DNA from 2 places in the Streptomyces sp. 5-10 genome. Region 2 is predicted to be linked to the other one. Evidence: riboswitches for the same ligand, from Rfam matches in the RefSeq annotation. Region 2 holds a riboswitch; the other holds the start of a gene.
The links. Region 2 has a riboswitch for thiamine pyrophosphate ahead of IEJ02_RS38635 (thiamine ABC transporter substrate-binding protein). Riboswitches for the same ligand answer to the same signal wherever they lie in the genome.
Positions count from the first base shown of each region.

Region 1: it holds a riboswitch for thiamine pyrophosphate, as region 2 does, so the genes downstream of both, thiO (glycine oxidase ThiO) here and IEJ02_RS38635 (thiamine ABC transporter substrate-binding protein) in region 2, are expected to answer to the same signal.

Region 1 covers NZ_JACVYG010000028.1:60,429-75,520, forward strand. Annotated here, with positions in the region: gene IEJ02_RS27535 (anthranilate synthase family protein) at 1-175, opposite strand, end outside; gene IEJ02_RS50855 (trp operon leader peptide) at 269-325, opposite strand; gene IEJ02_RS27545 (flagellar hook-length control protein) at 344-910, opposite strand; gene IEJ02_RS27550 (class II 3-deoxy-7-phosphoheptulonate synthase) at 1,172-2,521, shown strand; gene IEJ02_RS27555 ((2Fe-2S)-binding protein) at 2,684-2,947, shown strand; gene bfr (bacterioferritin) at 3,046-3,561, opposite strand; gene IEJ02_RS27565 (sulfite oxidase-like oxidoreductase) at 3,720-4,343, shown strand; gene IEJ02_RS27570 (DUF4396 domain-containing protein) at 4,531-5,106, opposite strand; gene IEJ02_RS27575 (deoxyribonuclease IV) at 5,190-6,065, opposite strand; gene IEJ02_RS27580 (maleylpyruvate isomerase family mycothiol-dependent enzyme) at 6,207-7,016, shown strand; gene pknB (Stk1 family PASTA domain-containing Ser/Thr kinase) at 7,096-9,027, opposite strand; gene IEJ02_RS50470 (SRPBCC domain-containing protein) at 9,184-9,642, opposite strand; gene IEJ02_RS27595 (thiazole synthase) at 9,978-10,721, opposite strand; gene thiS (sulfur carrier protein ThiS) at 10,877-11,077, opposite strand; gene thiO (glycine oxidase ThiO) at 11,074-12,291, opposite strand; TPP riboswitch at 12,367-12,480, opposite strand; gene IEJ02_RS27610 (NAD(P)/FAD-dependent oxidoreductase) at 13,424-14,605, shown strand; gene IEJ02_RS27615 (Rv2175c family DNA-binding protein) at 14,720-15,085, shown strand.
Region 2 covers NZ_JACVYG010000053.1:4,786-19,877, forward strand. Annotated here, with positions in the region: gene IEJ02_RS38605 (thiamine pyrophosphate-binding protein) at 1-116, shown strand, start outside; gene IEJ02_RS38610 (ABC transporter ATP-binding protein) at 287-1,012, shown strand; gene IEJ02_RS38615 (hypothetical protein) at 994-2,250, shown strand; gene IEJ02_RS38620 (LOG family protein) at 2,356-3,453, shown strand; gene IEJ02_RS38625 (ABC transporter ATP-binding protein) at 3,523-4,560, opposite strand; gene IEJ02_RS38630 (ABC transporter permease) at 4,561-6,174, opposite strand; gene IEJ02_RS38635 (thiamine ABC transporter substrate-binding protein) at 6,270-7,343, opposite strand; TPP riboswitch at 7,339-7,443, opposite strand; gene rlmN (dual-specificity RNA methyltransferase RlmN) at 7,517-8,623, opposite strand; gene IEJ02_RS38645 (phosphatidate cytidylyltransferase) at 8,696-9,871, opposite strand; gene frr (ribosome recycling factor) at 9,871-10,428, opposite strand; gene pyrH (UMP kinase) at 10,533-11,315, opposite strand; gene tsf (translation elongation factor Ts) at 11,471-12,307, opposite strand; gene rpsB (30S ribosomal protein S2) at 12,418-13,317, opposite strand; partial or broken gene IEJ02_RS38670 (murein hydrolase activator EnvC family protein) at 13,631-14,155, shown strand; gene IEJ02_RS38675 (TetR/AcrR family transcriptional regulator) at 14,471-15,010, opposite strand.

The DNA.
Region 1 (15,092 bases), on a different contig from region 2:
GGGTCCCGGTCGGCAGCGGGATGTCGGTCAGCCGCTCCACCTCGCCGACCGGGCCGAGCAGCACCTCGACGGTGTCGGGCGCCCGGCCGGGGGTGCGGCGGTGCAGCAGGGCGAAGGGCGGCGCGTCGTCGGAGAGCAGCCGTGCGACGACGTCCTGGGCGTGGGGGTTCTGCATGGCGGGTGATTCCTTCCGTAATGAGGAACGACCCGCGGAAACGCCGAAGGCCGCCCCTCGGGCGGCCTTCGCGAGATCTTGGGAGTGCGCGATTCAGTGGGCCGCCGGATGAGCGGTCCACCACCAGGTCATGGTCAGTCGCGCGAACATGTCGAAGACCCTACAGGATCAGTTCCAGGGGTTGGCGGGCTGATCGTTGATCGCGGTCCAGAAGCGGGTGCCTTCGGGCACGTAGCCGTACGCCCAGAAGGACCAGCCACCGCTCGCCTCCAGGTTGGCGCCGTACCGGCCGTCGTGGAACTCGGCCTCGCGCCAGTCCGCGCCGTAGTACTGCGCACAGATCGCGTCCGCCGCGGCCCGGCTGGTCAGCGACTTGCCCAGCACGGGCGGCGTCGCGGCCACGGTGCCGCGCGACCAGCCGGCGTAGAAGTCCGGGGTGATCCCCGCGGGCACGGCGCTGCCGTTCACTCTCAGGCACAGTAAGGGCAGCGTCGCGGTCGCGGCGGTGTCACCGTTGTAGGCGTCGGTCGAGGCATCGGCCCCCACCCGGACCGTGCCGTTGGTCCCCTTCGCGAGCACGGTCCAGGTCATCCCGGACGGGATGGCCGACGAGTCCGCCTGGGCGGGGGAGGCCGCGAACGGCAGCAGGACGAGCGAGGCGACGGCCGCGAGGGCGGTCGCGCCGCCGCGGAGCCACGTCCTCAGGTGCTTCGGGGCCTTCGGGGTCTTGCTCATGGCGTCTCTCCTTCGGGTGTCGGCGCCGGCCCGGGTGGACCGGCCTCGACCAGCGTCCGAGGAGGGCACGCTTCCATCACGTTCTCTTCACGACATGGCCGTAATCCGCCGCAGGATGCCCGAACGCCCGTTCTTGCGGCCCGGCTTCCGGATGTGCCGGGGCGGGGTCGCGGGAGCGAGGTGGGCCACGGCGTGATGGACGGTGTCTCATCCTTTGGGCAACGGGCTGGACGGCCGTGGAGACCCCGTAACCTTGTGCGGGTGACCGTGAACGCTGAAACCCACGCCGGTGGCCACACCTGGCAGTCTCTTCCCGCGGCGCAGCAGCCCGATTGGCCGGACCGAGCGGCTCTGCGCGATGTGATCGCTGAGCTCGAGTCCTATCCGCCGCTCGTCTTCGCGGGCGAGTGCGACGCGCTGCGGCACCGCCTGGGGGCCGTGGCGCGGGGCGAGGCGTTTCTGCTCCAGGGCGGTGACTGCGCCGAGGCATTCGACGGCGTGGGCGCCGACCAGATCCGCAACAAGCTCAAGACGCTCCTCCAGATGGGCGCCGTGCTGACCTACGCCGGGTCCGTCCCGGTGGTGAAGGTGGGCCGGATCGCCGGGCAGTACAGCAAGCCGCGCTCCAAGCCGACCGAGACCCGGGACGGGGTGACCCTGCCCACCTACCGCGGCGACTCCGTCAACGGGTTCGAGTTCACCCCCGAGGCGCGGATCCCGGATCCGCAGCGGCTGAAGCGGATGTACCAGGCGTCGGCCTCGACGCTGAACCTGGTGCGCGCCTTCACCACCGGCGGCTACGCGGACCTGCGGCAGGTGCACGCCTGGAACCAGGACTTCGTGAAGTCCTCGCCCTCGGGCCAGCGCTACGAGGTGCTGGCGCGCGAGATCGACCGGGCGCTGGCCTTCATGAACGCCTGTGGGGTGGACCCGGAGGAGTTCAAGACCGTCGAGTTCTTCTCCTCGCACGAGGCGCTGATCCTGGACTACGAGACGGCGATGACCCGTACCGACTCCCGCACCGGCGAGCTGTACGACGTCTCCGGCCACATGGTCTGGATCGGCGAGCGCACCCGGCAGCTGGACGGGGCGCACATCGAGTTCGCCTCCAAGGTCCGCAACCCGGTGGGCGTGAAGCTGGGCCCGACGACCACGCCGGAAGAGGCGCTGTCGCTGATCGAGCGGATCGACCCGGACCGCGAGCCGGGCCGGCTGACCTTCATCACCCGGATGGGCGCGGACAAGATCCGTGAGAAGCTGCCCGACCTGGTGGAGAAGGTGACCGCCTCCGGTGCGCAGGTCGCCTGGGTCTGCGATCCGATGCACGGCAACACCTTCGAGGCGGCGTCCGGGCACAAGACCCGCCGCTTCGACGATGTGCTGGACGAGGTCAAGGGCTTCTTCGAGGTCCACAAGGAGCTGGGCACCCATCCGGGCGGCATCCATGTGGAGCTGACCGGCGACGATGTCACGGAGTGCGTGGGCGGCGGCGACGAGATCTTCGTCGACGATCTGCACCAGCGCTACGAGACGGCGTGCGACCCGCGGCTCAACCGCAGCCAGTCGCTGGACCTGGCGTTCCTGGTGGCGGAGATGTACCGGGACCAGTAGGGCTCGGCGCAGAGATCACAAAGACGCAGGTGGGGCGCGGATCACAACGATCCGCGCCCGCTGCGCGTTGTGGGGGTCCGGCGCGGCAGGTAAGGTAAGGGTTACCTCACTGATCAAGGTCAACTGATCAAGGCCATCGTCAACGCCACCGCTGGAGAGCCCGTGTACGTCTGCTCATGCTTCGGGATCACCGAGCAGCAGGTGCGTGAGCACGCCGAAACGGGCGCGTGCACCCCGCGCCAGATCGCCGGTGCCTGCAAGGCGGGCACGGACTGCGGATCGTGCGTGCGGAAGATCCAGGCGCTGCTGGGCCGCGGCGCGTGCCCCCGGCGCGAGGCGCTGGACCCGGTCGTCCTGACGACGGCCGCGACGACGGCAGCCGCCGCCGCTTCCGTCCCGGAGCCGACGGCGGCCGAGGCGGCCTGACCGGCGGACCGGCGGACCGGTTCGGTCGCCGCGCGTTCTGCCGCTGCGCGTTCGGCCGCCGGTGACTTCTGCCGCCCGCGACTTCTGGCGCCCCGGGCTCAGTGGCCCTTGCCGCTCCCGGAGTAGTTGTCGCCGTTGTCGCTGGGCTGCTCGATCTGCTGGGCGATGTAGAGGGGCTCGCCGAGCTTCTCGATCAGTTCCAGCTGGGTGTCGAGATAGTCGATGTGGAGTTCCTCGTCGGCGAGGATGTACTCGAAGAGATTCGCCGAGGTGATGTCCGCCTTGGACCGCATCAGCTCGATGCCCCGCTTGAGGCGGTCGATCGCCTCGACCTCCACCTGCCGGTCGGCCTGGAACATCTCGGTCAGCGTCTGCCCCACCCGGACATGGAAGAGCCGCTGGTAATTGGGCAGCCCATCCAGAAGAAGGATGCGGTCGGTGAGGATCTCCGCATGCTTCATCTCATCGAAAGACTCCGACCGGGTGTATTTGGCAAGCCGAGTCCAGCCAAAGTTGTCCTGCATCTTTGAGTGCAGAAAGTACTGATTGATCGCGGTCAGTTCGCCGGTCAGCTGCTCGTTGAGGAACTCGAGGACCTCGGGGTCACCCTGCATCGGAGGGGCTCCTTCCAATCCGATCGGGAACGGCAGGTTCCGCGCATCGTCGCACCGCGCCTGTTGGGGCGTCCAGTAAGTGCACGCTTAGTACGAGTTGTGCCCGTCCCCGATGCCCTGGTCACGACCACCCCCGGCGGTCTGAGACCATGGAGCCCATGGGTCAGTCGGAAAGCCGCGAGGGGGAGCTCGCGAAGCTGCCTCCTGGGCAGCGACTGCAGCGCGGTTGGCCGGTTACGCACTATGGGCCGGTCCCGAAGTTCAAGCCGGACCGATGGGAGTTCCGGGTCTTCGGCGCCACGGCGGACGGCGAAAAACACTGCTGGACACATGGAGAGTTCTCGGCCCTGCCGTACTCGACGGTCATGGCCGACCTGCACTGCGTCACCAAATTCAGCATGCTCGACGCCGAATGGGGCGGGGTTTCCGCACTGGAGATCGTGAAGCTCGCACCGCCGGCGCCCGACGTCACCCATGTGATGGTGTGGGCCGAATACGGGTTCAGCTCGAATCTGCGGCTGTCGGACTTCATGGCGGAGACCACGATTTTCGCCACCCACAAGGACGGTGAGCTGCTCACCGCGGAGCACGGCTTTCCGGTGCGGCTGGTGGTGCCCCACCTGTACGCCTGGAAGGGCCCGAAATGGGTGCGCGGGGTGGAGTACATGACCGCCGACCGCCGCGGCTTCTGGGAGGAGCGCGGCTACCACAACATCGGCGACCCCTGGACCGAGCAGCGCTACTCCTACCAGGAGGAGCCCGGCGACGGCCCGGAGCTCTAGCGGGTGTCCGGCGGGCTCCAGGGGCTTCGCCCCTGGCCCCCGGGCCTGGCCCCCGCCCCTGGCCCCGGGGCCTGGCTTCCGGGGTCTGGGGCGGAGCCCCAGTTGTGGGAAGGGGCGGGGAGGGGAAAGGTCCGCCGCAGGCGTCAAGACCCGCCGGACGCCGCGTAGGCCGGGCCGCCTCGCGCGGTCAGTGGTACTGGTGGACCACCGCATGCCCCTTCCCCCGCGCGATCATCCACCTGTTGACCGGCGTGGTGACCAGGAAGGCCACCGCGAACGACAGGGCCAGGCTGAGCCAGAAGAGAACGTCCGACAGCGTCGCGTCCATCGCGCCCGGGAAGACGACGATCGTCGCGTTGTCGGCCAGCTCCATGATCGTGATCGATACGGTGTCGGCCGCCAGGGCCACCCGCAGCGCGCTGCGCATATCCAGCCCCGCCCGCAGCACGCCCCGCATCGTCAGGGAGTAGCCGAAGACGAAGGCGAGCACGATCGCCAGGATCATGGTCGGGACGTTGTGCCAGGCCAGGGCCGTGCCGATGGCCATGCCCACGACCTCGCCGATGGCGCAGCCGGTGAGGCAGTGCAGGGTGGCCTGGGCGGCCATCGACCAGCTCGTCGCGCTCCCGTGGTGCTCCTGGTGCCCAGGACCTTGGTGCCCAGGACCTTGGTGGCCATGACCTTGGTGTCCATGGTCCTGATGCCCATGGTCCTGGTGGTCATGAGGTCCGCCCTGCGTGTGCTCATGCTGTCGCATGTCCATACCCCCAGCGCTGATCGCGGAATTCGTCGACCACCGTCAACGGTATACCCCCTAGGGGTATTCCTCAACGCGCCGGCGCGTTCTCAGGCCACCCCGTCGCGCAGCTCCTTCAGCCGGGCCACGTCCGCCGCATGCCCCTCCGTACCGCCCGGCGTCTCGATGACCAGCGGCACCCCGTTGGTCGCGGGGTGGGTGAACAGCTCGCGGAACGGCTCCGCCCCGATGTGCCCGGCGCCGATGTTCGCGTGCCGGTCCTTGTGGGCGCCGACCACGTCCTTGGAGTCATTGGCGTGGATCAGCCTGAGCCGCCCCTCGCCGGCGACGGCCACCAGCTCGTCCAGGGTCCGCTTCACCCCGCCCGGAGCGGCGAGGTCGTGGCCCGCCGCGAACACATGGCAGGTGTCCAGACAGACCCCGAGCCGGGGATGCCGGTCCAGCGCCTCGACATACGGGCCCAGGTCCTCCACCAGCGCGCACAGCGAGGTGCCCTGCCCGGCGGTCGGCTCCAGTAGCAGCCAGGGGTCGTCGTCCCGGGTCAGCTCGTCCAGCAGCGGCAGCACCCGCTCCCGCACCTGCGCGATCGCCGTGGCACGCGGACGTCCCCCAGTCGCCGAACCGGTGTGGACGACCACGCCGAGCGCGCCGATCTCCCGGCCGCGGCGGAGCGAGTGGCGCAGGGACGCAACGGAGCGTTCGGCCGTGGCCTCGGTGTGCGAACCGAAGTTGATCAAGTAGGGGGCGTGGACGTACACGGGTATCGACCGCTCGGCGCAGCCGGCGCGGAACGCCTCGTCCTGAGCGGGCGTACCGGCCGGGGTGGCCCAGCCGCGCGGATTGGCGACGAAGACCTGGACGGTCTCGGCGCCGATGTCGGCGGCGTGCGCCAGACCGACGGTGGCGAGGCCACCGGCCACACGGATATGGCCACCGATGGGGTTGCGGATGCGATGCGTACTCACGCCACCAAGGGTCCCAGGTGCGATGGGCCCGCGTTGCCGCCCTCCGGACGGGGTGATTCCTCTGGACGGGGTGATTCCTCTGGATGGGGTGATGCCCCCGGGCCGGGGCCGCTGTCGGTGGGTGCCCCTACTGTGACGTACATGACTCTGCTGAGCTTTGACCGCCGCTGCTCCGAGATCGTCGCGCAGACCCAGCTGTTGCGGGGCTCGATCGAGGGCGCGGATCTGACCCGCCCCGTACCCACGTGCCCCGGCTGGAACGTCGGGCAGCTGCTGCGTCATCTCGGCGGAACCCATCGGTGGGCCGAGGAGATAGTGCGCACCCGGGCCACCGAAGCGCTGCCCGACCAGCACTTCCGCGATCTGTCGCCGTACGCGGAGGAGGACCCCGCCGAGCTGGCCCCCTGGCTGGTCGAGGGCGCCCAGCTGCTGGCCGACACGCTGCGCGAGGCGGGGCCCGAGGCGCGGCTGTGGACCCCGGTGCCGGACTTCGGGCAGGTCGCCGGAGGGCGCGCGGACTTCTACGCCCGCCGCTTCACCCATGAGACGGCGATCCACCGGGCCGACGCGGTCCTGGCCCTCGGCGCGGAGTACACCCTCGACCAGGAGGTGGCCCTGGACGGGTTCGACGAGTGGCTGGCGCTCGGCTCGCTGCCGATGCACTTCGAGGTCCACCCCTGGATGCGCGAGCTGCTCGGCCCCGGCCGCACCCTGCACCTCCACGCGACCGACACCGCGCCGGAGGTGGCGGCGGAGTGGGTTGTCGACCTCACCGGCGACGCGATCAGCTGGCGGCGGGCGCATGAGAAGGCCGCGGTCGCGGTGCGCGGGCCGCTGACCGACCTGCTGCTGATCATCTACAAGCGGCGCCCGGCCCGCGGCGCGGGCGTCGAGATCCTGGGCGATGAGAAGCTGCTGGACTTCTGGCTGGAGCGGGTCAGCTTCGGATGAGCTCAGCTTCGGATGAGCGGCCGGGGCGGACGGCGTTCGCCGTCCGGCGGCCGCCATCCGTCCCTGAGCCCTCAGAACCTCAGAACACGCCGCCCTCGGTCTTGATGGTGATCGTGCTGCCCTTGGGCGCCTCGTCGCCGCCCTCCACCGACTGGTCCTTCACCTTGTCCCCGGGGAACAGCAGCGCCTTCTCGACGTTCACCTTGAACCCGGCGTCCTCCAGCTCCGCCTTGGCGTCGTCCACGTTCATCCCCGTGACGTCCGGCACCTCGACCATCTGCACGCCCTTGGAGACCGTCAGCGTCACCGTGTCGCCCTTGGCGGCCTTGTCGTCCGACGACGGGGACTGCTCGGCGACCGAGCCCTTGTCCTCCTCCGAGAACACCTGCCGCTCGGCGACCTTCACCTTGAAGCCCTCGCCCTCCAGCGTGGACCGGGCCTCGTCGACCGAATCGCCCACCACGTCCGGGACGTCGACCGGCCGGCCCTTGCTGACCACGATCGACACGGGCGTCTCGGGGCGGCGCACGGAGTCGGGGCCCGGGCTGGTGGAGAGGACCGAGCCCTGGGCCGTCTCACTGCTGAAGCGGCCGGTGACCTTGCCGACCGTCAGCCCCTGGTCCGCGATCTTCCGCTTGGCCTCGGCGAGCGGCATGCCCACCACATTGGGCACCTCGGCCCGCGGCCGCCCCTGGGAGACCCGGATGGTCACGGTGCCGGTGTCGCGGACGCGCTCGCCCGGGCCGGGCTTGGAGCCGATGACCTTCCCCTTGGGGACGACATCGCTGAACTCGTTGACGACCTTCACCTCGAGACCCGCGCCGTGCAGCTTCTTCTCGGCCTCCGCCTGGGTCTTCCGCAGCACCGGCGGGACCTCGGTGAACTGGCCGACGCTGATGTACCAGACGCCGACGCCGAGGGCGACCGCCAGCAGCACCGCGGCGGCGATCGTCACCATCCCGCGGCGCGACAACCGGCCCCGGCCGCCCTGTCGGTGCCCCTCCTGCCGGGGTGGCTCCGGCGGCAGCTCCAGACGGCTGGTGTGGTTGAGCCGGTCCTGGTCGTCGACGGCCACCGCCGGGCGCGGAACCACCGCCGTACGGTTCTCGGACCCGGCCGAGAGGTCCTCCTTGGCCTGCGGCGGCACCGCGTCCAGCTGGTCGTCGGTCAGCGCGGCCCGCACCGCGCGGGTCGTGCTCAGCAGCGCGACGGCGTCGGCGGGGCGCGCCTCGACGGCGCGCGCGGTGGCCGAGGCCACCAGCGCGTCCAGCTCCGGGGCGACCCCGGGCGCGAGGGCCGAGGGCGGCGGGACGTCCTCGTTCAGATGCTGATAGAGGACCTGCGCCGGGGTGCTGCCGCCGTGCGGCTTGGTGCCGGTCAGCATCTCGTACAGCACCACACCGCAGGCGTAGACATCGGCGCGGGTGTCGGCCGTGCCGTGCTCGATCTGCTCGGGCGCGAGATACGAGACGGTGCCGAGGACGCTGCCGGTGGAGGCGCTGGTGTTGCTGTCCACCGCCCGGACCAGGCCGAAGTCGGCGACCTTGACCCGTCCGTCGTCCCCGATCAGCACGTTCTCGGGCTTCATGTCGCGGTGGACGAAACCGGCGCGGTGGGCCGCGCCGAGCGCGGCCAGCACCGGCTCCAGGATGTCCAGCGCGGCGCGCGGATGCAGGGCCCCGCGCCCGCGGAGCACATCGCGCAGGGTGCAGCCGGAGACGTACTCCATGGCCAGATAGACATGGCCGCCGTCCGCTCCCTGGTCGTAGACGGCGACCACATTGGCGTGCGCGAGTCTCGCGACGGACTTCGCCTCCCGGATGAAGCGCTCGACGAAGGCCGCGTCGGAGGCGAGGCTCTGATGCATCACCTTCAGGGCGAGCACACGGTCCAGCCGGGTGTCGACGGCCCGGTAGACCGTCGCCATCCCGCCAACGGCGATGCGCGCCTCGATGCGGTAGCGGCCGTCGAGCTCCTGCCCGACGAGGGGGTCCTGGAGGGTCGTATCCACGGGGGAAGTCTACGAGGCGCCGATATCGGCCAGGACCAGCCGCCCCAGGTGGGGCCGGTACCGCAGCGGAACGGTGACACGGGCGGGTCGGTAACTGTGACACTGGCGGGTCAGAAACCGTGACACCGGCGGGTCGGTAACTGTGACACCGGCGGGTCAGTTGTGCGACGCGGCGGCGATCGCGGCCAGCTCCTCCAGCGCGGAGGTCCAGGACAGCGTGGCGTACTCGGTGTGCTTGGCCTTGGCGTCGTCGGGGACGGCCAGCGCGCGGATGCCGCTCTCCGCGAACCGCAGCCGGGTGCCCCGCCCCTCGGGCGAGAGCGCGAACTCCACGAGGGTGGCTTCGCCGGGGTCCGAGGGGGCGCGATCGGGCTCCAGGGCCAGCCGGAAGCGGAAGAGGGCGTCCGGGACCGCGCGCTCGACCTGGCCGTGGAACTCTCCGAGCTCATCCCAGCGGAACCGGAGCCGCCCGCCGGGGTGCGGATCGATCTCGCAGCCGCCGGGGGCGTACCAGGCGCGGATGTGCTCGGGCGTCGTCAGCACCCGCCACACCCGGTCGATCGGCGCCGGTACGTACACCTCGCGCTCGATCCGGTCGTCCACGGTCACGGTCACGTCGACCACCTCCGGGCTGTGGGCTGCTCCCTCCTCCCTCCACGGTAGGGCCCCGCGGGGCCCGGACCTGGGCGCGGGCCCGGACACCGGACCCGGGCCCGGACACCGGCTGGCCGAAGGACCCAGGGCCTCAGCAGGTCGGAGGAAGTCCGCTGTGGTTCGGCAGCGCGTTCGGCAGCGCCCCGATGGGGCGCGGGGCTGTGTCGATGTGCGGCTCCGCCGCGCGGGCGCGACCAGCCACGATGGCGCCGCAGACGGCCGACGACGCATCGCGGCACTTCCAGCGGAGCGCTTGGCCGAAGGCTCAGGACCTCGCCGAGAGCCCTGAACCGAACCTAGCCGAAGGCCGGGCGCTCGGGGTCCAGGGCGGCCAGGCCCTCGGCCGGGCTCGACGCCTCGGCGAAGTGGCGGCGCGGGATCCGGCCCGCCCGGTGGGCCAGCCGGCCCGCCTCCACCGCGTGCCGCATCGCCCCCGCCATCAGCTCCGGCTCCTGGGCCCGGGTGACGGCCGAGGCGAGCATCACCGCCGCGCACCCCAGCTCCATGGCCAGCGCGGCGTCCGACGCCGTGCCCGCGCCCGCGTCCAGAATCACCGGCACGGTGGCGCGCTCGGTGATCAGCTGGAAGTTGTGCGGATTGCGGATGCCGAGCCCGGAGCCGATCGGGGAGCCGAGCGGCATGATCGCGGCGCAGCCGACGTCCTCCAGCTTCCGGGCCAGGATCGGATCGTCGTTGGTGTACGGCAGGACCGTGAACCCGTCGTCCACCAGGGTCTCGGCGGCGTCCAGCAGCTCGATCGGATCCGGGAGCAGGGTGCGCTCGTCGGCGACCACCTCCAGCTTCACCCAGTCCGTGCCCAGGGCCTCCCGGGCGAGGCGGGCGGTCAGGACGGCCTCACCGGCGGTGAAACACCCGGCGGTGTTGGGCAGCGGGCGGATCCCGTGCCGGTCGAGCACGGAGAGCACCGACCCCTGCACCGTGGGGTCGAGCCGCCGCATCGCGACGGTCGTCAGCTCGGTGCCCGAGGCCAGTAGCGAACGCTCCAGGATCTCCAGACTGGGCGCGCCGCCCGTGCCCATGATCAGCCGGGAGCCGAAGTCGGTCCCGGCGATGGTGAGCGGATCGGGCGCGGCGAGCGACGCCCGGTCGGCGGCGCCGGGGGCCGTCGTGGCGCCGGGGGCGGCGGTGACGGCTGTGGTGCTTGTGGTGGTCGTGGTGGGAGCCATGAGTGGGATCAGCCTCCTTGGACCGCGGTGAGGACCTCGACACGATCGCCGTCGCCGAGCGAGGTCGCGGACCACTGGGTGCGCGGGACGACCGTCTCGTTGACGGCGGCGGCGACACCCGAGGGCGCCTGGGTGAGGGTCGCGACGAGCCGGTCGAGCGTGGTGCCCTCGGGCACCTCGCGGGGCTCGCCGTTGACGGAGACGGTCATGTGTGCTGCTCCTGTGCTGGGGAGTGCGCGGCGCCAGGGGCACCGGGAGAGGGCGCTGCCGACCCGGGCGAGGGCGTGGCGGCCGGGGCTGGCCCGGTGTTCGGTGGGGCCGTGAAGCGCTGGGGGGTGAACGGCTGGGCCTCCGGGGGGAGTTGACCGCTGATCAGGGCCTCGGCCATGACGTCGCCCGTGATCGGGGTGAGGAGTACGCCGTTGCGGAAGTGGCCGGTGGCCAGCAACAGCCCCGGCAGCGCGGTCGGGCCGAGCAGCGGGGCGTTGTCGGGTGAGCCGGGGCGCAGCCCGGCGCACGTCTCCACCAGCGGCAGTTCGGTGATGCCGGGCACCACCTCATGGGCGTCCCGCAGCAGTTCGTACACCCCGCCCGCGGTGACCGTGGTGTCCCAGCCCAGCTCCTCGCTGGTCGCGCCGATGACCAGCTCGCCGTTCTCGCGCGGCACCAGGTAGACCGGCCCGCCGCGCACCACGGCCCGTACGGTCCGGGAGAGGAACGGCGCGTACCGCTCGGGCACCGACAGCCGCACCACCTGCCCCTTGACGGGCCGTACGGGCGGCAGGACGTCCTCGGGGACGCCCGCGAGCCGTCCGCTGAGGCTGCCCGCGGCCAGTACGGTCCGCTCGGCGGCCAGGCGCGTACCCCCGGTCAGCTCGACCCCGGTGGCGCGGTCGCCGTCCAGCAGCAGCCGCTCCGCGCGGTCGCGGTGGAAGGCGACCCCGGCCCGCTCGCAGGCGGTGAGCAGCGCCGCCGTCAGCCGCCGCGGATCCACCTGGTGGTCACCGGCGACGCGCAGCCCGCCGTGCACGCCCGGCGAGAGCATCGGCTCCAGACGGCGGCACTCACGCCCCGTCAGCCACTCGGACTCCAGCCCGAGCCCCTGCTGGAAGGTGTGGAGCTCACGCAGATGGGCGCGGTCGTCGGCGTCGAACGCGACGGCGAGGGTGCCGCACGCGCGATGGCCCACGTCCTGGCCGCTGGCCTCCTCGAGCTCGGCCACGAAGTCCGGATAGCGGCGGGCGGAGGCCATGTTGAGGCCGAGCAGGGTCTGCTCGCCGTAGTGCAACTCGGTGACGGCCGCCAGCATCCCGGCCGCGACCCAGGCGGCTCCGCCGCCGGGCGCCGGGTCGACGAGCGCGGTACGCAACCCGCGCTGTGCCGCCCGCCAGGCGGTGACCAGCCCGATGATGCCGCCCCCGATGACGAGGGCGTCGTAGCGTCCGCCGGGTGGCGGCCCGCCTGATGTGTGAGGTCCATCGTCATGACCTGGTGCGTGCGTGGACACGCTGCCCCTCCCTTCGCCGGCATGACCCGGATCAGGTTCGTACGGTCGGAGGCCGTTCCAGCCTCCCTCTCAGCCCGGTACGCCCGGGCTCCCGCGAGTGCTCTGTCCCGCCACCCTAGTACGTGCCCCGAATCGCCCGAAAGAGCGGCCATAAACCAGACACCCCAGCCCCCGGCGGTTCCCCATCCAGCCCCCGTGCGTCCGACCCGCCCCCTTCCGGTGTGTCGTCTCAGCCCCCGTGTGAGCCCTTCTGGCGTGTCGCCCCCCGGTCCCCGGCGGTTCCCGATCCAGCTCCCGTGTGTCCGGCCCGAGCCCTTCCGGTGTGTCGTCTGAGCCCCCGTGTGAGCCCTTCCGGTGTGTCGTCTCAGCCCCCCGTGTGAGCCCTTCCGGTGTGTCGTCTCAGCCCCCCGTGTGAGCCCTTCCGGTGTGTCGCCCCCTGGCCCCCGGCGGTTCCCGATCCAGCCCCCGTGTGTCCGCCCCGCCCCCTTCCGGTGTGTCGTCTCAGCCCCCCGTGTGAGCCCTTCCGGTGTGTCGCCCCCTGGCCCCCGGCGGTTCCCGATCCAGCCCCCGTGTGTCCGCCCACAGCCCTTCGGGCGCGTCGCCCCCGGCCCCCGGCGCGTCCCGCTCCAGCCTCCGGCGTGTCTACCCCTGCCCCCGGGGTGTCCGACTTCAGCCCTCTGGCGTGTCCGCCCCAGCCCCCGCGTCTCGGCCCCGGCCCCCGGCGCGTCTGGCCCAGTCCTTCCGGCGTGTCCGACCTCAGCCTCCGGCGCGTTCCCCCCACCACCCCCGCGTCGCACCCCCGCCCCGGCGGGGGTGCGAGGGGGCGCAGCCCCCTCGTTTCGGGGAGGGGCGGGGTGGGGGCTCACCGCCGGAGGCCCCCACAACCCGCACCCGCCCCCCGCCCGCCCCCACTCTGTGTCCGACCTCTCGCAAGCCGCTCTCCAGTCCGCCCCACCAGCCGCAATACAGTGATCGTGTGAGCGATGAGACGACGACGAAGCCGTCCTCGAACGGCGGCGGACAGCGCGTGGTGATCGTCGGAGCGGGCATGGCGGGGGTGCAAACCGCCGTCGCGCTGCGCGAACAGGGCTGGACCGGGGAGATCGTCCTGCTGGGCGCGGAGCGCCATCAGCCCTACGACCGGCCCCCGCTGTCCAAGGCCGTACTGCTCGGAAAGGCCGAGGGCTCGACGCTCGACGTGGACTTCGCCGGACTCGGCATCGGGCTACGGCTCGGCGTCCAGGTCACCGGCCTGCGCCCGGACAAGCGGCTCGTCGAGACCGCGACCGGCCAGCTCCCGTACGACGTCCTGGTGATCGCCACCGGCGCCGAGCCGATCCCGCTGCCGGGCAGCGAAGAAGAGCCCGGCGTCCATCTGCTGCGCACGCTGGACGACGCCGAGCGGCTGCGCCCGGTGCTCGCCCGGCAGCGCGAGATCGCGGTCGTGGGGGCGGGCTGGATCGGCGCGGAGTTCGCCACGGCCGCGCGCGAGGCGGGCTGCGCCGTGACCGTCGTCGAGGCCGCGGACCGGCCGCTGGCGGGCGCGCTCCCGGCCGAAGTCGCGGCCCCCATGGCGGCCTGGTACGCGGATTACGGGGCCCGCCTGGTCACGGGCGCCCGAGTGGCCTCCGTCGACGAGAGCGGGTTGCTCCTCGGCGACGGCACCCGGCTGCGCGCGAGCGCGGTGGTCGTCGGCATCGGGGCCCGGCCGACCACGGACTGGCTCGCGGGCTCCGGCGTGGAGCTGGCCGAGGACCGGTCCGTCGCCGCCGACGACCGGCTGCGCACCTCCGCGCCGGACGTCTACGCGGTCGGCGACTGCGCCTCCTTCCCGTCCGCCCGCTACGGAACGCGGCTGCTGGTGCACCACTGGGACAACGCGCTCCAGGGGCCGCGCACCGTCGCCGCCAACGTGGTCGGGGGCCGGACGGCCGCCCACTTCCCCGGTGTGGTCTACGACCCGGTGCCGTACTTCTGGTCCGAGCAGTTCGGGCGCTTCGTGCAGTACGCCGGGCACCACTCGGAGGCCGACGAGCTGGTCTGGCGCGGCGATCCGGCCGGGGCAGCCTGGTCGGTGTGCTGGCTGCGCGAGGGCGCCCTGGTCGCCCTGCTGGCCGTCGGCCGTCCGCGCGATCTGGCCCAGGGGCGCAAGCTGATCGAGCGCGGCGCCCGGCTGGACCGGACGCGGGCCGAGGACCCCTCGGTGCCGCTGAAGTCGGCCGTCCTCTGACCGGTCGGCCGACCGCCGATCGGCCGACCGGCCGGGGCGCCCGGGGCCGGGCGGGCGGCCCGCGCGGCGGGCGCCCGGCTACCGACTGTCAGTCCCAGATGGCAGGCTTGTTCCGTGACCGAGATTGACGCAAAGATCGATGCTCTCGTCCCCGCCTGGCTCACCCTCCCCGACGTCGCCGAACGGCTGGGGGTCGAGGTGACGCGCGTCCGGCAGCTGGTCAAGGAGGGCCACCTGATCGCCGTGCGCCGTGGCGAGAACAGGGTGCTTCAGGTGCCCGAGGAGTTCATCGGTGACGGAAAGGTCGTCAAGGGCCTCGTGGGGACCTTGACGCTTCTGAAGGACGACGGCTTCAGTGACGAAGAGATGCTGGAGTGGCTCTTCACCCCCGACCCGAGCCTGCCCGGCACCCCGGCACGGGCGCTGAGCGAGAATCGTGGCACGGAAGTGAAGCGGCGAGCTCAGGCCCTCGCCGTCTGACGCCCTC
Region 2 (15,092 bases):
GCGCCCTCGTGGCCCCCGGGCCGTCGGTCGTGGTCCTGCCCGCGCTGCTGCGGATGTTCGCGCCCACCCACCTCGACCGGCTCGCCGACGACGGCCCCGGTCCCGATCAGCACTGATCGGAGTCCGACACCAATCAGGGCTGATCGGAGGAAATGGGGGCCACCCGCGCCGAGCCTGGGCGCGGGCCCCCACCCGAGTCCTTACCGTGCCAGTGACCCATTGGCTCCGCGCTCGTTTCCCCCAACCGGGGGAACGAGACGATCGCAGGTAAGGCGAGGTGCTCGGGATGGTGGCTCCGCCGGACGACGACATGCTCGCGGCACGCACCGTGTCGTACGCCTATGGAGGCTCGCCCGCCCTCATCGGGGTCTCCCTCGGCGCCCGGAAGGGTGAGATCGTCGCCGTCACCGGTCCGCGCGGCTGTGGCAAGACCACCCTCCTCGCCTGCCTGGCGGGCCAACTCGTCCCGGACAGCGGGGAGGTGTGGTTCAAGGGCGTCCCCGTGCACAGCCTCCCTCCACTCGGCCTCGAACGGCTGCGGCGCGAGCACTTCGGCTGGATCGGCACCGAACCCCAGCTCGTCCCCGAACTCACCGCCTGGGAGAACGCCGCGCTCGCCCTGATGCTGCGCGGCACCGGGCGGCGCGCCGCGAAGAGTGCCGCGTACGAGTGGCTGGACCGGCTCGACGTCGGCGAGTGCGCCCGGGCACGGCCCGCCGCACTGCTGCAGTCGCAGCGCCAGCGGGTCGCGATCGCCCGCGCGCTGGCCGCCGGGCCCAGCGTGCTCTTCGCCGACGAGCCCACCGCCCCGCTGCACCAGACCGACCGCGCCCAGGTGCTGCGCACCCTCACCTCGGCGGCCCGCTCCCACGGCATCACCGTGGTCCTCGCGGCACACGACCAGGAGGTGGCCACCCTCGCCGACCACACCGTCGCCCTGCTCGACGGGCGCCGGGTGGGCTCGGACCCCTCCGAGGCGGAAGGCAGGGCCGCGTGCTCAGCCTCCGCCTAGCCCGCGGCGCCCGCCCGTCGGTGCTGCTGCGGCGGGCGCTGGTCACCGTCGCGGCGGCGGGCGCGAGCTTTCTGCTGCTGAGCGCCCTCGGGTTCGCCTCGGCCCATCCGGACGACTCGCAGAGCGCGGTGGGACGGCTCCTGTGGTGCCTCGTCCCGCTGGCCGCGACCGTCCAGCTGGCCGTCGCCGTGGGCCGCGCCGACCCCAGCACCGGCCCTGGCCCCGGTTTCGCCGCGGCCGGAGTCGGCCCGGCCCGGTCGGCGCTGCTCGCGGCGGTCTCGATGTCGGCCGCCTGCGCGCTCGGCGGTGTGCTGTCGCTGCTGGTCTTCCTCCATCTGCGCGGCGATCTCGGGGACTCCTGGCTGGACTGGGCCGGCAGCGGGGCGGCAGACCGACAGCTCGGCAGCGGCCGGCCGCTGCCCTTGGCCGGTACGGTCACGCTGCTCGCCGTCGTCCCCGTGGTGGTGGGCGCGGCATGTGCGGCCGCGCTGTGGCCCCGGCAGCCGCGCGCGGTGCACCAGCCGGTCCGCGGACCACGGGGCACTCGCCGCCCGGCGGTCCCGGCCCGGCCCACCATCGTGACGGGGCCGGTCGCGCCCCGGCCCCACCAGGCCACCTCCGGACTTCCCTGGGGCATCGCCCTGACCGCGGCCGGACTCGCCCTACAGGCGTACGCGAGCGGTAACGCGCCCCCGCTCCCCGACGCCCTGCTCGCCGTGCCGGGACGGCTCGGCGGCAACCCGCCCGGTGTGGTGGGCGGCTGGGCGCTGGCCGCCCTCGGGCTGGTGCTGGCCGGGCCCGGCCTCACCCATCTGTGCGGCAGGCTGCTGGCCGTCGGGCGGCCGGGCGTGCTGCGGCTGCTGGCCGGGCGCATGCTCCAGCAGGAGGCCGGGCTGATCGGACGTCCGGTCGGTGCGCTGTGCGCCCTGGCCGCCGCCGGATTCGCCGTCCTCGAGCTGTACGGAAGGGCCTCCGGGCCGTCCGGCGCCCATGCCTTCGGCCCGCTCACCGGTCTGGGCGCGGCCCTGGTCACGCTGTGCGCCGCGGCCACGACCCTGACCGCGGTCGTGGAGGCGAGGAGCGCGCGCGAGCGCACGACGGCCGCCCTGGTCCGCCTCGGCGCTCCTGCCCGGCTGCTCCGCGGGGCGGCCGCGCTGCGCGCGACGGCCCTGCCGGCGCTCCTGGTGCCGCTGGTGTGGGTGGTGGCGCATCTCACGGCGATGCCGTTCCACCGCTGAAATTCTCGGGTGTCGGTGTCCATGCCTGGATTGTGCGGCCAGGCGGCCTGGTCACGATTGCCTCAATCCACAGCCCCCCATCTCCGGTGTGATTAGCATGTCGGCGTGCAGGAACCAGACCGGGAAATAGAGTCCATCGAGGAGTTCGACCAGGTCGTCGCCCGCGGCACCCTGGCCGGGTTCCGGGTCCAGTCCGTGGACCTGACAGGCCGTACGGCCGCGCTCCTCTCCACCGACACCAGCGAGTCCGTCTTCCTCGGCTGCCCGATGGAGACCGAGGCGGCGGCGAAGGTCCGGGCCGGGGGCGCGCTGGTGTTCCCGCCGGTGCCGGATCTGCCGTTCGATCCGTACCGCGGCACCCTCTACTCCCCCGCGGAGCTCTTCGAGGGCCTCGCGGAACACGGTTACGTGCGGACGCCGGACGCGCTCGCCTACGCCTGGTTCCAGCGGACCAAGACCGACGGCGACATCTTCTCCTCGATGCTGCGCTCCATCCACGACGACGCGGTCTCCGACGCGCTGGACGAATTCCTCGTCGGGACGCGGGTGGTGGGCGTCATGGGCGGCCACGCGCTGGAGCGCGGCTCCGGCGGATTCGCGGGCGCCGCACGGCTCGGCCGGGCCCTGGCGCGGACCGGTCTCACGGTCGCGACGGGCGGCGGACCGGGCGCGATGGAGGCCGCGAACCTCGGCGCCTACGCGGCACCGCACGAGGACGCGGTGCTGGACGAGGCGCTCGAACTGCTCGGCGGGACGCCCTCCTTCCGGCCGTCCATCGGGGCCTGGGCCGAGGCCGCCTTCGCGGTGCGTGAGCGCTGGCCGGACGGCGGGGCGTCGGTCGGCATCCCCACCTGGTTCTACGGGCATGAGCCGCCCAACGCGTTCGCCTCGCACATCGCCAAGTACTTCGCCAACGCCACCCGCGAGGACGGGCTGCTGGCGCGCTCGACCGCGGGGGTGGTCTTCCTGCCCGGCGCCGCCGGGACCGTTCAGGAGATCTTCGACAACGCGACGCCGAACTACTACGAGTCGCGCGGTGAGCCGACCCCGATGGTGCTGGTGGACCGGGACCACTGGACCCGGCGGCTGCCGACCTGGCCGCTGCTCGAAGCGCTCGCGGAGGGACGGTCCATGAAGGCCCGTATCGCTCTGGTGGACTCGGTGGACGAGGCGCCCGAGGCGCTGCTGTCGATGCTGGGCTGAGCCGGAGTCAAGGAAGCGCCGAGTACCAGAGGAAGGGCTGACTTCCGGGGGAGGCAAGGGGCCCCGGCGTCAGGGCTCGGGGTCCAGGAGCACCACATCGGCCGGGTCGATGGCCGCCCCGACCCTGGCCCCCGCCTCCGGGGCGTCCCGCAGGGCGCAGGACGCCTCCAGATGCGGCGCTGCCGGGTCCGACAGCCGCAGAATGAGCGCCACATGGTCGCCGCGGAAGGTGCGCGCCGCCACGGTGCACGACAGCCCCTCCTCGGGGTCCGTCAGCCGCACCCCGGCCGGGCGGACCAGCAGCCTGCCCGGGCCCGGCCGGGACCCGGGCGGCACGGGCAGCTTGCCCCATACGGTGTCCGCGACCTCGCCGTGCACGATCGCCTGGACCACATTGTCGAAGCCGAGGAAGCGGGCGACGAACTCGGTGGCGGGCCGCTGCCACACCTCCAGCGGGGTGCCGGTCTGGGCGATCCGGCCGTTCTCCATCACCACCACCCGGTCCGCGAGCGCGAACGCCTCCCCCTGGTCGTGGGTGACCGCGAGGACGGTGGTGCCCAGCCGTTCGAAGAGCTCGCGCAGCTCCACCACCAGCCGCTCGCGCAGCCCCCGGTCGAGCTGGCCCAGCGGCTCGTCCAGCATCAGCAGTTTGGGGCGCGGGGCCAGCGCGCGGGCGAGCGCCACCCGCTGCTGCTCGCCGCCGGAGAGCGAGTCGACGGGGCGGCGCTGGGCGCCCGGCAGCCCCACGAGCTCCAGCAGTTCGGCGACCCGGCGGTCCGCCTCCGCCCGGCCCACCTTGCGCATCCGCAGCCCGAAGGCGACGTTGCCGCCCACGTCCCGCTGCGGGAACAGCTGGTGGTCCTGGAACATCAGCCCCACGCCGCGCCGGTGCGTGGGCACCCCGCTCTGGTCACGTCCGGCGAGCCACACCCGGCCGGCGTCGGGGCGCCGCAGCCCGGCCACCACGCGCAGCATGGTGGACTTGCCGCTTCCGCTCGGGCCCAGCACACAGACCGTCTCGTGCTCGGCGACGTCCAGGTCCACGGCGTCCAGCGCGTCGCGCCGGCCGAACCTCACGCTCACCTCGTCCAGTCGCAGCAGCGTCATTCAGAACTCTCCCGAACGGTCGGTGCGGATGCGCTCGAGCGCCAGCAGCGATCCGGCGCAGACCAGCATCAGGATCGTGCTCAGGGCCATCGCCTGCCCGTAGGTGAGCTGTCCGGCCCGGCCCAGGAAGCGGGCGATGGCCACCGGGAGGGTCGGATGGTCGGGGCGCGCGATGAAGACCGTCGCCCCGAACTCGCCCAGGGAAACGGCGAACGCGAAGCCCGCCGCGACCGCCACGGCCCGTCCGACCAGCGGCAGGTCCACCTCCCGCCAGACCCGCCACGGGGACGCCCCGAGCACGGCAGCCGCCTCCCGGAGCCGGTGGTCCACCGCCCGCAGCACCGGCAGCATGGTCCGTACGACGAAGGGCACGCCCACCAGGGCCTGGGCGAGCGGCACCAGGACCCAGGAGGCGCGCAGATCCAGCGGGGGCGCGTCCAGGGCGATCAGGAACCCGAATCCCACGGTGACGGCCGAGGTGCCCAGCGGCAGCATCAGCAGCGCGTCGAAGCCCCGTACCAACCTGCCCGCCTTACGGGTGAGCGCCGCGGCGGCGAGACCGCCCACGACGAGGGCGAAGACGGTGGCGACCGCCGCGTACCACAGGGAGTTCCCGACGGCCTCCATGGGAGCCACGAAGAAGGTGCCCCCGCTGTCGGCGGCCGACCGCAGTGCCTCGTAGTAGGTGAAGCCGTAGCCGTCCGGTCCGTTCAGCGAGCGCTCCACCAGCACCGCGAGCGGTGTCACGATCAGCAGCGCGACCACGGTCAGCACGCCCCACAGCAGCGCCCACTGGGCCGGGCCCTTCGGGCGGCGCGCGGTGCGGCCGGGATCGACCAGCCGCAGGGCGCTCTCCCGGCGCCTCACGGTCCACGCGTGCAGGGCCAACACGGCCGCGACCGCGGCGAACTGGACCAGGGTCAGCACCGCGGCCGTGGGGAGGTCGAGCAGCTGCGCGGTCTCCCGGTAGATCGCCACCTCCAGGGTGGCGTAGCGGGGGCCGCCCAGGATCTGGATCACGCCGAAGGAGGTGAAGGTGAACAGGAACACCATCAGCCCGGCGGCGGCCACGGCGGGGGCCAGCGCGGGCAGCGTCACCCGGCGCCAGGCCGACAGCCGGCTCGCGCCGAGCACCCGCGCGGCCTCCTCCTGGCGTGGGTCGAGCTGGGCCCACAGCCCGCCCACGGTCCTGACGACGACCGCGTAGTTGAAGAAGACATGGGCCAGGAGGATCGCCCAGACGGAGGTGTCCAGCCGCACCCCCCACAGCTCGTCCAGCAGCCCGCCCCGGCCGAGCAGGGCCAGGAAGGCCGATCCGGCGACGACGGTCGGCAGGACGAACGGCACGGTCACCACGGCCCGCAGCAGCCCCTTGCCGGGGAAGTCGAAGCGGGCGAAGACATAGGCGCCGGGCAGCGCCACCGCGAGCGTCAGAGCGGTCGAAGCGACCGCCTGCCAGCAGGTGAACCACAGGACGTCCAGCGTCGCCGGATCGGTCACCACCTCGGCGATCCGGCCGAACCGCCACCGCCCGTCGACGCGCAGCCCCCGGGTGACGATGGCGGCCACGGGATAGGCGAAGAAGACCGCGAAGAAGGCGAGCGGCACCGCCATCAGAGCGAGCCGGAGGGCGGTCGCGCGGCGGCCCCCGCCCTCGCCCTCATCGGCCTTACGGTGGCCGTCGGCCCTCTTACGGTTCTCGCGGGGCTCTACAGGACCAGCGAGGACCATGTCTTGACCCACGGCTCACGGTTCTTGGCGATCTTCTGCGGCGCCAGGGTGGCCGAGTCGGCGATCCTGACCCCGTACCGGGTGAACAGCTCCGGCAGCTTGGCGTCCTCGCGCGCCGGGTTGACGTACATGTTCAGCGGGACGTCCTCCTGGAACCGCTTGCTCAGCAGGAAGTCCAGCAGCGCCTTGCCGCCCTTGGCGTTGCCCGCGCCGTTCAGCAGCCCGGCGAACTCCACCTGCCGGAAGCAGGTGCCCGTCGCCACCCCGGTGGGGGCCTTGGCGGGCTTGCTCTTGGCGTCGGCCACCTCGGCGGGCGGGCTGGACGCGTAGGAGACGACGAGCGGCCGGTCGCCCTTGCCGCCGCCCGCCGAGCCGGAGAACCGGTCGTAATACGCCTGCTCCCAGCCGTCGACGACCTCGATGCCGTTGGCCCGCAGCTTCTTCCAGTAGCCCTTCCAGCCGTCGTCGCCGTACTTCGCGGCCGTGGCCAGGAGGAAGCCGAGACCGGGGGACGAGGTGGCCGCGTTCTCGGTGACCAGGAGGTTCTTGTAGGCGGGCTTGGTCAGATCGTCCAGCGTCCGGGGCGGCGTCAGCTTCTTGTCGGCGAAGTACTTCCGGTCGTAGTTGACACAGATGTCGCCGAAGTCGACGGGGGTGACGCGGTGCTCGGCCCGGTCGAGCTGAAGGGCCGCCGGGACCTTGTCCAGGCCCTTCGCCGTGTAGGGGGTGAACAGGTCGTTGTCGAGCGCGCGGGAGAGCAGGGTGTTGTCGACGCCGAAGAACACATCGCCCTGGGGGTGCCCCTTGGACAGGATCGCCTGGTTGACGGCGGCTCCGGCGTCGCCCCCGGCCTGCACCCGCACCTTGTAGCCGGTCTCCTTGGTGAACTCCTTGAGGACCGCCTTGGAGGCCGCGAACGAGTCGTGCGTGACCAGGGTGACCGTCTTGGAGTCCGAGCCGCTCTTGGTGTCCTCGCCGCAGCCGACGAGCGCGCTCAAGCCCAGTGAACCGAGGAGGGCGGCCGAGATGGCGCGCCGAAGCTGGCTGTTCATGGTGATGCTGACTCCCTACGCCGGTATGACCCGGATCAGGTCCGAGGGTCTGCGGCCGTGCCGCACTCTCAGCGCTCTGAGCGCTCCCCTGTCGGAATGTTCACTTGTACGGATGTTCACTTCTACGACGATCGCATGATGCGACGATGCCCAGGCACCGTATCAGCCGGTGCTCAACGCTCCGAAGCCGCCAGCTGCCCGCAGGCCCCGTCGATCTCCTGGCCCCGGGTGTCCCGGACGGTCACCGGCACCCCATGGGCCTCCAGGGCCGCCACGAACGCCTTCTCGTCCTCGGGCCGGGACGCCGTCCACTTGGAGCCGGGCGTCGGGTTGAGCGGGATGAGGTTCACATGCACCCGGTGGCCCTTGAGCAGCCGGCCGAGCAGATCGGCGCGCCACGCCTGGTCGTTGATGTCCTTGATCAGCGCGTACTCGATGGAGATCCGGCGGCCGGACTTCTCCGCGTACTCCCATGCGGCGTCCAGGACCTCGCGCACCTTCCAGCGGGTGTTGACCGGCACGAGGGTGTCGCGGAGCTCGTCGTCGGGCGCGTGCAGCGACACCGCGAGGCGGCACTTGAAGCCCTCGTCGGCGAACCGCAGCATCGCCGGGACGAGGCCGACGGTCGAGACGGTGATGCCGCGCTGCGAGAGGCCGAGGCCGTCGGGCTCGGGGTCGGTGAGCCGGCGGATGGCGCCGACGACGCGGTTGTAGTTGGCCAGCGGCTCGCCCATGCCCATGAAGACGATGTTGGACAGCCGGGCCGGGCCACCGGGGATCTCACCGTCCCGGAGGGCCCGCATCCCGTCGACGATCTGGTGCACGATCTCGGCGGTGGACAGATTGCGGTCCAGCCCCGCCTGCCCGGTGGCGCAGAACGGGCAGTTCATCCCGCAGCCCGCCTGCGAGCTGATGCACATGGTGACCCGGTCCGGGTAGCGCATCAGGACGGACTCCACGAGCGTGCCGTCGAACAGCCGCCACAGCGTCTTGCGCGTGGTGTCGTCGTCACAGCTGATGTGCCGCACCACGCTCATCAGATCCGGCAGCAGCCCGGCGGCCAGCTTCTCGCGCGCGGCGGCCGGGATGTCGCTCCACTGAGCGGGGTCGTCGACGTAGCGCGCGAAGTAGTGACGCGACACCTGACCTGCCCGGAAGGGCTTCTCCCCGAGGGCGGCGACGGCCTCCCGGCGCTCGGCGGGCGTGAGGTCGGCAAGATGCCGCGGGGGCTTCTTGGCCCCACGCGGCGCGACGAAGGTGAGTTCTCCGGGCTTAGGCATGGTTCACCCAGTGTCGCAGACGTACGAAGGGCCCCGCGCCGGGAGTGGCGCGGGGCCCGTGGGCGGGCGTGGTCAGCCGCCGCCCACGAAGATCACCAGCAGCAGCCACACCACCGGCGCGGTGGGCAGCAGCGAGTCGAGCCGGTCCATGATCCCGCCGTGGCCGGGCAGCAGCTTGCCCATGTCCTTGATGCCGAGGTCGCGCTTGATCATGGACTCGCCGAGGTCGCCGAGGGTCGCGCTGACCGCGGCGGCGAGGCCGAGCAGCAAACCCTGCCACCAGACGCCGTCGTCGATGAGGAACTGCATGCACAGCGCGCCCGCGGCCATCGCGAAGGTCACCGCGCCCAGCAGCCCCTCGCGGGTCTTGCCGGGGCTGATGCGCGGGGCCAGTGGATGCTTGCCGAAGCGCCAGCCCACCGCGTACGCCCCTGTGTCGCTGACCACGGTCAGCAGCAGGAAGGTCAGGACCCGCCACGGGCCGTCGTCGGTGTCGAGCATGAGCGCCACGAAAGTGGCCAGAAACGGTACGTAGAAGGCGGCGAAGACGCCCGCGGTGACATCCCTGAGGTAGTTGTCGGGCGGCTCGGTCATCCGCCAGACCAGCACCGCGAGCGCCGTAAGGGCGACCGCCACCACCGCGCCCTGGGCACCGCGCACATAGCCCGCGACGACCATGGCGACCCCGCCGACGGCGAGCGGCACCAGGGGGACCCGGATGTCCTTGCGCTCGGTGAGCCGCGAGGTCAGCTCCCAGAGCCCGACCACCACCGCGACCGCCACCACGCCGACGAACACGGGCTTGTAGATGAAGAGCGAGGCCAGGATGATCACGCCGAGGCCGACGCCCACCCCTATCGCGGCGCGCAGATTCCGGCCCGCGCTCTTCTTGCCCTGCCCGTCGTCGGCGCCGCGCGTGCCGTCGGCGGAGGCCGGGTCGGGCGCGGGGTCGGGGGGCGTCGGCCGGCGCCCGGCGGGCTGCCGGGGTCCGGGCTGCGGCTCCCGCTCGTCGCGGAAGAGGGGGCCGCTCAGCCGAGCGGCCCCCCGGTCACGGTCGGCGGCCTCGCCGGAGTCGCCGCCTGCGTGGGGCACGGTGGGCATGGGGCGAGTTTGCGCCGCCTCACCCACCTCGTGCGCGGGACCCGCCGAAGAAGTGGGCACCTCCCAGCCATAGCCGGGGGAGGTGCCCTGACCGCCCGGTCCCCGGAGTCCGGCGCTTGGTTGGGCCCCCCAGGAAGAGTCGTTCATCAGACCTCGAGCAGCTCGGCTTCCTTGTGCTTGAGCAGCTCATCCACCTGCGCGACATACTTCGCCGTGGTGTCGTCGAGCTCCTTCTCCGCGCGGCGCCCCTCGTCCTCGCCGACCTCGCCGTCCTTGATCAGCTTGTCGATGGACTCCTTGGCCTTGCGGCGGACGCTGCGGATCGAGATCTTCGCGTCCTCGCCCTTGCCCTTGGCGACCTTGATGAACTCCTTGCGGCGCTGCTCGGTGAGCTCGGGGAACACCACACGGATGATGTTGCCGTCATTGCTCGGGTTGACGCCCAGGTCGGAGTCCCGGATCGCCTGCTCGATGTTGCGGAGCGCGGTCTTGTCGAACGGCGTGACCACGGCCATCCGCGGCTCCGGCACCGAGAACGACGCCAGCTGATTGATCGGCGTCAGCGCACCGTAGTAGTCCGCCACGATCTTGTTGAACATCGCCGGGTGCGCACGCCCGGTGCGGATCGCGGCGAAGTCCTCCTTGGCGACCACAACGGCTTTCTCCATCTTCTCCTCGGCCTCGAGGAGGATCTCTTCGATCACCACTTGCTCCTGGTGTTATCAGTAAGCAGAGCCTCGCCCCTGCGTGCGTCTTCTCCTGCACGGTGTCCGACCGGCAGGCCGTTGTCCATCCCCCGTTCGAGCCGTCAGGCCCGGGAGCCCTGGTCGCTCACAAGCGTGCCGATCTTCTCACCCTTCACCGCACGCGCGATATTTCCTTCGGCCAGGAGCTCGAAGACGAGGATGGGCAGCTTGTTGTCCCGGCAGAGGGTGATCGCGGTGGCGTCGGCGACCTTGAGGTCCCGGGTGATCACCTCGCCGTACTCCAGGGCGTCGAACTTCACCGCGTCGGGGTTGCGGGCGGGGTCGGAGTCATAGACCCCGTCCACGCCGTTCTTGCCCATGAGCAGGGCCTGCGCGTCGATCTCCAGCGCTCGCTGGGCCGCGGTGGTGTCCGTGGAGAAGTACGGCATACCCATACCCGCGCCGAAGATGACCACACGCCCCTTCTCCAGATGGCGCACCGCACGCAGCGGAATGTACGGCTCCGCGACCTGGCCCATGGTGATGGCGGTCTGGACGCGGGAGTCGATGCCCTCCTTTTCCAGGAAGTCCTGGAGGGCGAGACAGTTCATGACGGTTCCGAGCATGCCCATGTAGTCCGAGCGGGCCCGGTCCATACCGCGCTGCTGCAGTTCCGCACCGCGGAAGAAGTTACCGCCGCCGATGACGATGGCGATCTCGGCACCGTCCCTGACCACGGCGGCGACCTCGCGCGCGATGGCGTGCACGACATCGGGGTCGACACCGAGTCCCCCGCCTCCGGCGAACGCCTCGCCGGACAGCTTCAGCAGGAAGCGACCGTGTTGGGCCGCGCCGTGCGCCTTCTTGTCATCGGCGGCCTGTTTGGCGTCCGCGCCGTGATTCATTGGAGATCTCCTCGTGCACATACGAAGAAGGCCACTGCCGGACGGGTCCTGTTACGACCTCTGCGGCAATGGCCTCCTCGTCACATCTGCGGCCGACCGGTCGACGGTTGGCTGCCTACGACCCTATCGGGGTCGCCGGTCATTCGCTGCTCGGCTCAGACGCCGACGCGGAAACGGGCGAAGCGCTTGAGCGAGACACCGGCCTCGTCCAGGACCTTCTGGACGGACTTCTTGTTGTCCTTGGCGAACGGCTGGTCCACCAGCACGTTCTCCTTGAAGAAGCCGGTGACGCGACCCTCGATGATCTTCGGCAGGGCGCCCTCGGGCTTGCCCTCCTCGCGGGCGGTGGCCTCGGCGACCCGGCGCTCGTTCTCGACCGTCTCGGCCGGGATCTCGTCGCGGGTGAGGAACTTCGGGGCGAAGGCGGCGATGTGCTGCGCGACGTCCTTGGCGACCGTGGCGTCTTCCTTGTCCAGCTCGACCAGGACGCCGACCTGCGGCGGCAGGTCAGGGCTGGTGCGGTGCATGTACGCCGCGACGAAGCCGCCGGAGAACTGCGCGAAGCGGTCCAGGACGATCTTCTCGCCGAGGGTCGCGTTGGCCTCGTCGACGAACGCCTGAACGGTCTTGCCCGCCTCGATCTCGGAGGCCAGCAGGGCCTCCAGGTCGGCCGGGGAGGTCTTGGCGACGTGGGCGGCGATGGCGTCGGCGAGGCCCACGAACTTGTCGCCCTTGGCCACGAAGTCGGTCTCGCACTTCAGCTCGACCAGCACGCCGGAGGACTTGTCGTCCGCGATGAGGGAGACGACGGCACCGTTCTCGGCGCTGCGGCCCTCACGCTTGGCCACGCCCTTCTGGCCCTTGACGCGCAGGACCTCGACGGCCTTGTCGACGTTGCCCTCGGCCTCGTCCAGCGCCTTCTTGCAGTCCATCATGCCGGCGCCGGTCAGCTCACGGAGCTTCTTGACGTCAGCGGCGGTGAAGTTCGCCATGATCTGTGAATCTCTTCTCGAAAGTCGAAAGCTCTACGGGTGAACGGCGGGGGCGGCGCCACCGGCACCGTCCCCCGCCGTCATACACCGTCTGAGTGACGTCTGAGTGGTCAGCCCTGCTCGGTGCCCGCGGCGGGGGCCTCGGCCGGCTTGGCGTCCTCGGTCGGCTTGGCGTCCTCGGCGGGCTTGTCCGCGGCGGCCTCGGCCGGCTTGGCCTCGGCCTCGTCGGCCTTCTTCTCGCCCTCGAGCAGGTCGCGCTCCCACTCGGCGAGCGGCTCGCCAGCGGCCTTGTCGGCCTTCTCGTCACCGGTGGCGACACCGGAACGGGCGATGAGGCCCTCGGCGACGGCGTCGGCGATCACCCGGGTGAGCAGGGTGACGGAGCGGATCGCATCGTCGTTGCCCGGGATCTTGTAGTCGACCTCGTCCGGGTCGCAGTTGGTGTCGAGGATCGCGACGACCGGGATCCGGAGCTTGCGCGCCTCACCGACGGCGATGTGCTCCTTCTTGGTGTCCACGATCCAGACGGCGCTCGGCACCTTCTGCATCTCGCGGATACCGCCGAGGGTCTTCTCCAGCTTGGCCTTCTCGCGGGAGAGGACCAGGAGCTCCTTCTTGGTGAGGCCGGAGGCGGCCACATCCTCGAAGTCGATCTGCTCGAGCTCCTTCAGGCGCTGCAGGCGCTTGTAGACGGTCGAGAAGTTGGTGAGCATGCCGCCCAGCCAGCGCTGGTTGACGTACGGCATGCCGACGCGGGTCGCCTGCTCGGCGATGGCCTCCTGCGCCTGCTTCTTGGTGCCGACGAACATGATGGAGCCGCCGTGGGCGACGGTCTCCTTGACGAACTCGTAGGCGCGGTCGATGTACGACAGCGACTGGAGCAGGTCGATGATGTAGATGCCGTTGCGCTCGGTGAAGATGAAGCGCTTCATCTTCGGGTTCCAGCGGCGGGTCTGGTGCCCGAAGTGGACGCCGCTCTCCAGCAGCTCCCGCATCGTGACGACGGCCATGGCCGTACTCCTTGAGGTACTCGGTTCCACAGCGGCCGGGCGGCCGCCGCTCCTGACGTCCCGGCGCGCCTGCCACGGACGGGGCCCTTTCGGGGGTCGTCCGAGGACCGAGGGGCGCGGCCACCGAGCTGACCGATGCGCGATCGGAGCACCGGTGGCGGGGCGTGCGAAGTCGATCCGGTGACCCGGATCGCCATAAGAAGTGTACGGGACCGGTACGGTGCCGGGTGACGGCGTTATCCACAACCAGTGAGTAGTCCCCCGATTCCGTCCATGATCCACCCGTTTCGGGCCGCCGGGCCATCGTGGGGGCATGCGAAGGCTTGTGGTGGGGCGGGCTCTTGCCCTGGTGATTCTCGTGCTGTCGGTGCTGTCGGTGCCGACGGCGCCTCCTGTGGCGTTACCTCTTCCGGCGGCACGGGCCGCGGCGGCGGATCCGCGCGCGGCGCCTACTCCGCGTGCGGAGCCGGAGCCGGGGACGAGACCGGGCGAGGGACGGTCGAGACCGAGCGGGGAGCGGTCGTGGCCGGTCGACGGTGCTCCGGGCGCGGTGCGGCCTGCCGTGCTGAGGGGCTGGCGGCCGCCTCCGGCGCCCTGGGCGGCGGGGCACCGCGGGGTCGACCTCGCGGTGCGCCCGGGCGAGCGGGTCCGGGCAGCGGGCCCGGGGCGGGTGAGCTTCGTGGGCCCGGTCGCGGGCCGTGGTGTGCTGGTGATAGAGGTGTCCGGGCCCGGCTCCCCTCCCCTGCGCACCACCTACGAACCGGTGCGCGCCACGGTGACCAAGGGGGAGCGGGTGACCGCCGGGCAGGTGGTCGGCGTGGTGGCGCCGGGCCCCTTCCACTGCCGGCCGGGCTGCCTGCACTGGGGGCTGCGGCGCGCGGACCGCTATCTCGATCCGCTGTCACTGCTGCCGCCGTCGATGCTGCGGGGCGGGCCGTCCCGGCTGCTTCCGGTGTTCGGGGTGCGCGACGCGCCCACGGTCTCCGCGCTCGCCTCCCCTGCCGGGGACACCCGGCTGCCGACGGCCGCGGCGCTGGTGGCGGCATCCCTCTGGGCCCGGATCCGGCTGGGTCGCCCGGGTCGGTCCGGGTCGCCCGGCCGTCCGGGCCGCATCTCGCGTGCGCCCGCCGGGGGCAGTGGAAGGGCCGGGCGGTCAGCCCCGGACGCCGCGCAGGGCCATGGCGGCGGCCGCCTCGGTGATCCGGTCGGGGTCCTCGGCCGCGCCGAGCTCGATGCGCCGGACCGCGGCGTCCACGACGCCCTGGAGGAGTACGGCCGAGAGCCGGGGCTGCTCATGCCCGAGGGCCGCGAGGGCCTCGACCACCATGGCGATCAGCCCGCCGTGGGCGGCCCGGATCTTCTCCCGCGCGCCCGCATCCAGCTCACCGGCGGAGATCGCCACCACCGCGCGGTGCCGACGGTCGCCGACGAGCGCGAGCTGGCGGCGGACATACGCCTCGATCTTCGCCTCGGGCCCGTCGGCCCGCTCCATGGCGGCCTCGACCTCTGCGGCCCAGACCGGGAAGTCCACGGCGCACAGCTCCTCGACCACGGCGGCGCGGGAGCGGAAGTACTCATAGACGGAGGACCGTGCGAGTCCCGTGCGCTCGGCGAGGGCGGGGAAGGTCAGCGCCTCCGTACCCCCCTCGGACAGCAGGGTGCGGGCGGCCTCCAGCAGGGCCGCGCGCTGCATCGTCCGGTGCTCGGCCACTGAGGCCGCTCGAATCCTGGGCACCCGACCACTTTACGGAAGAGGCCGCCCGGAGGGCGATGCC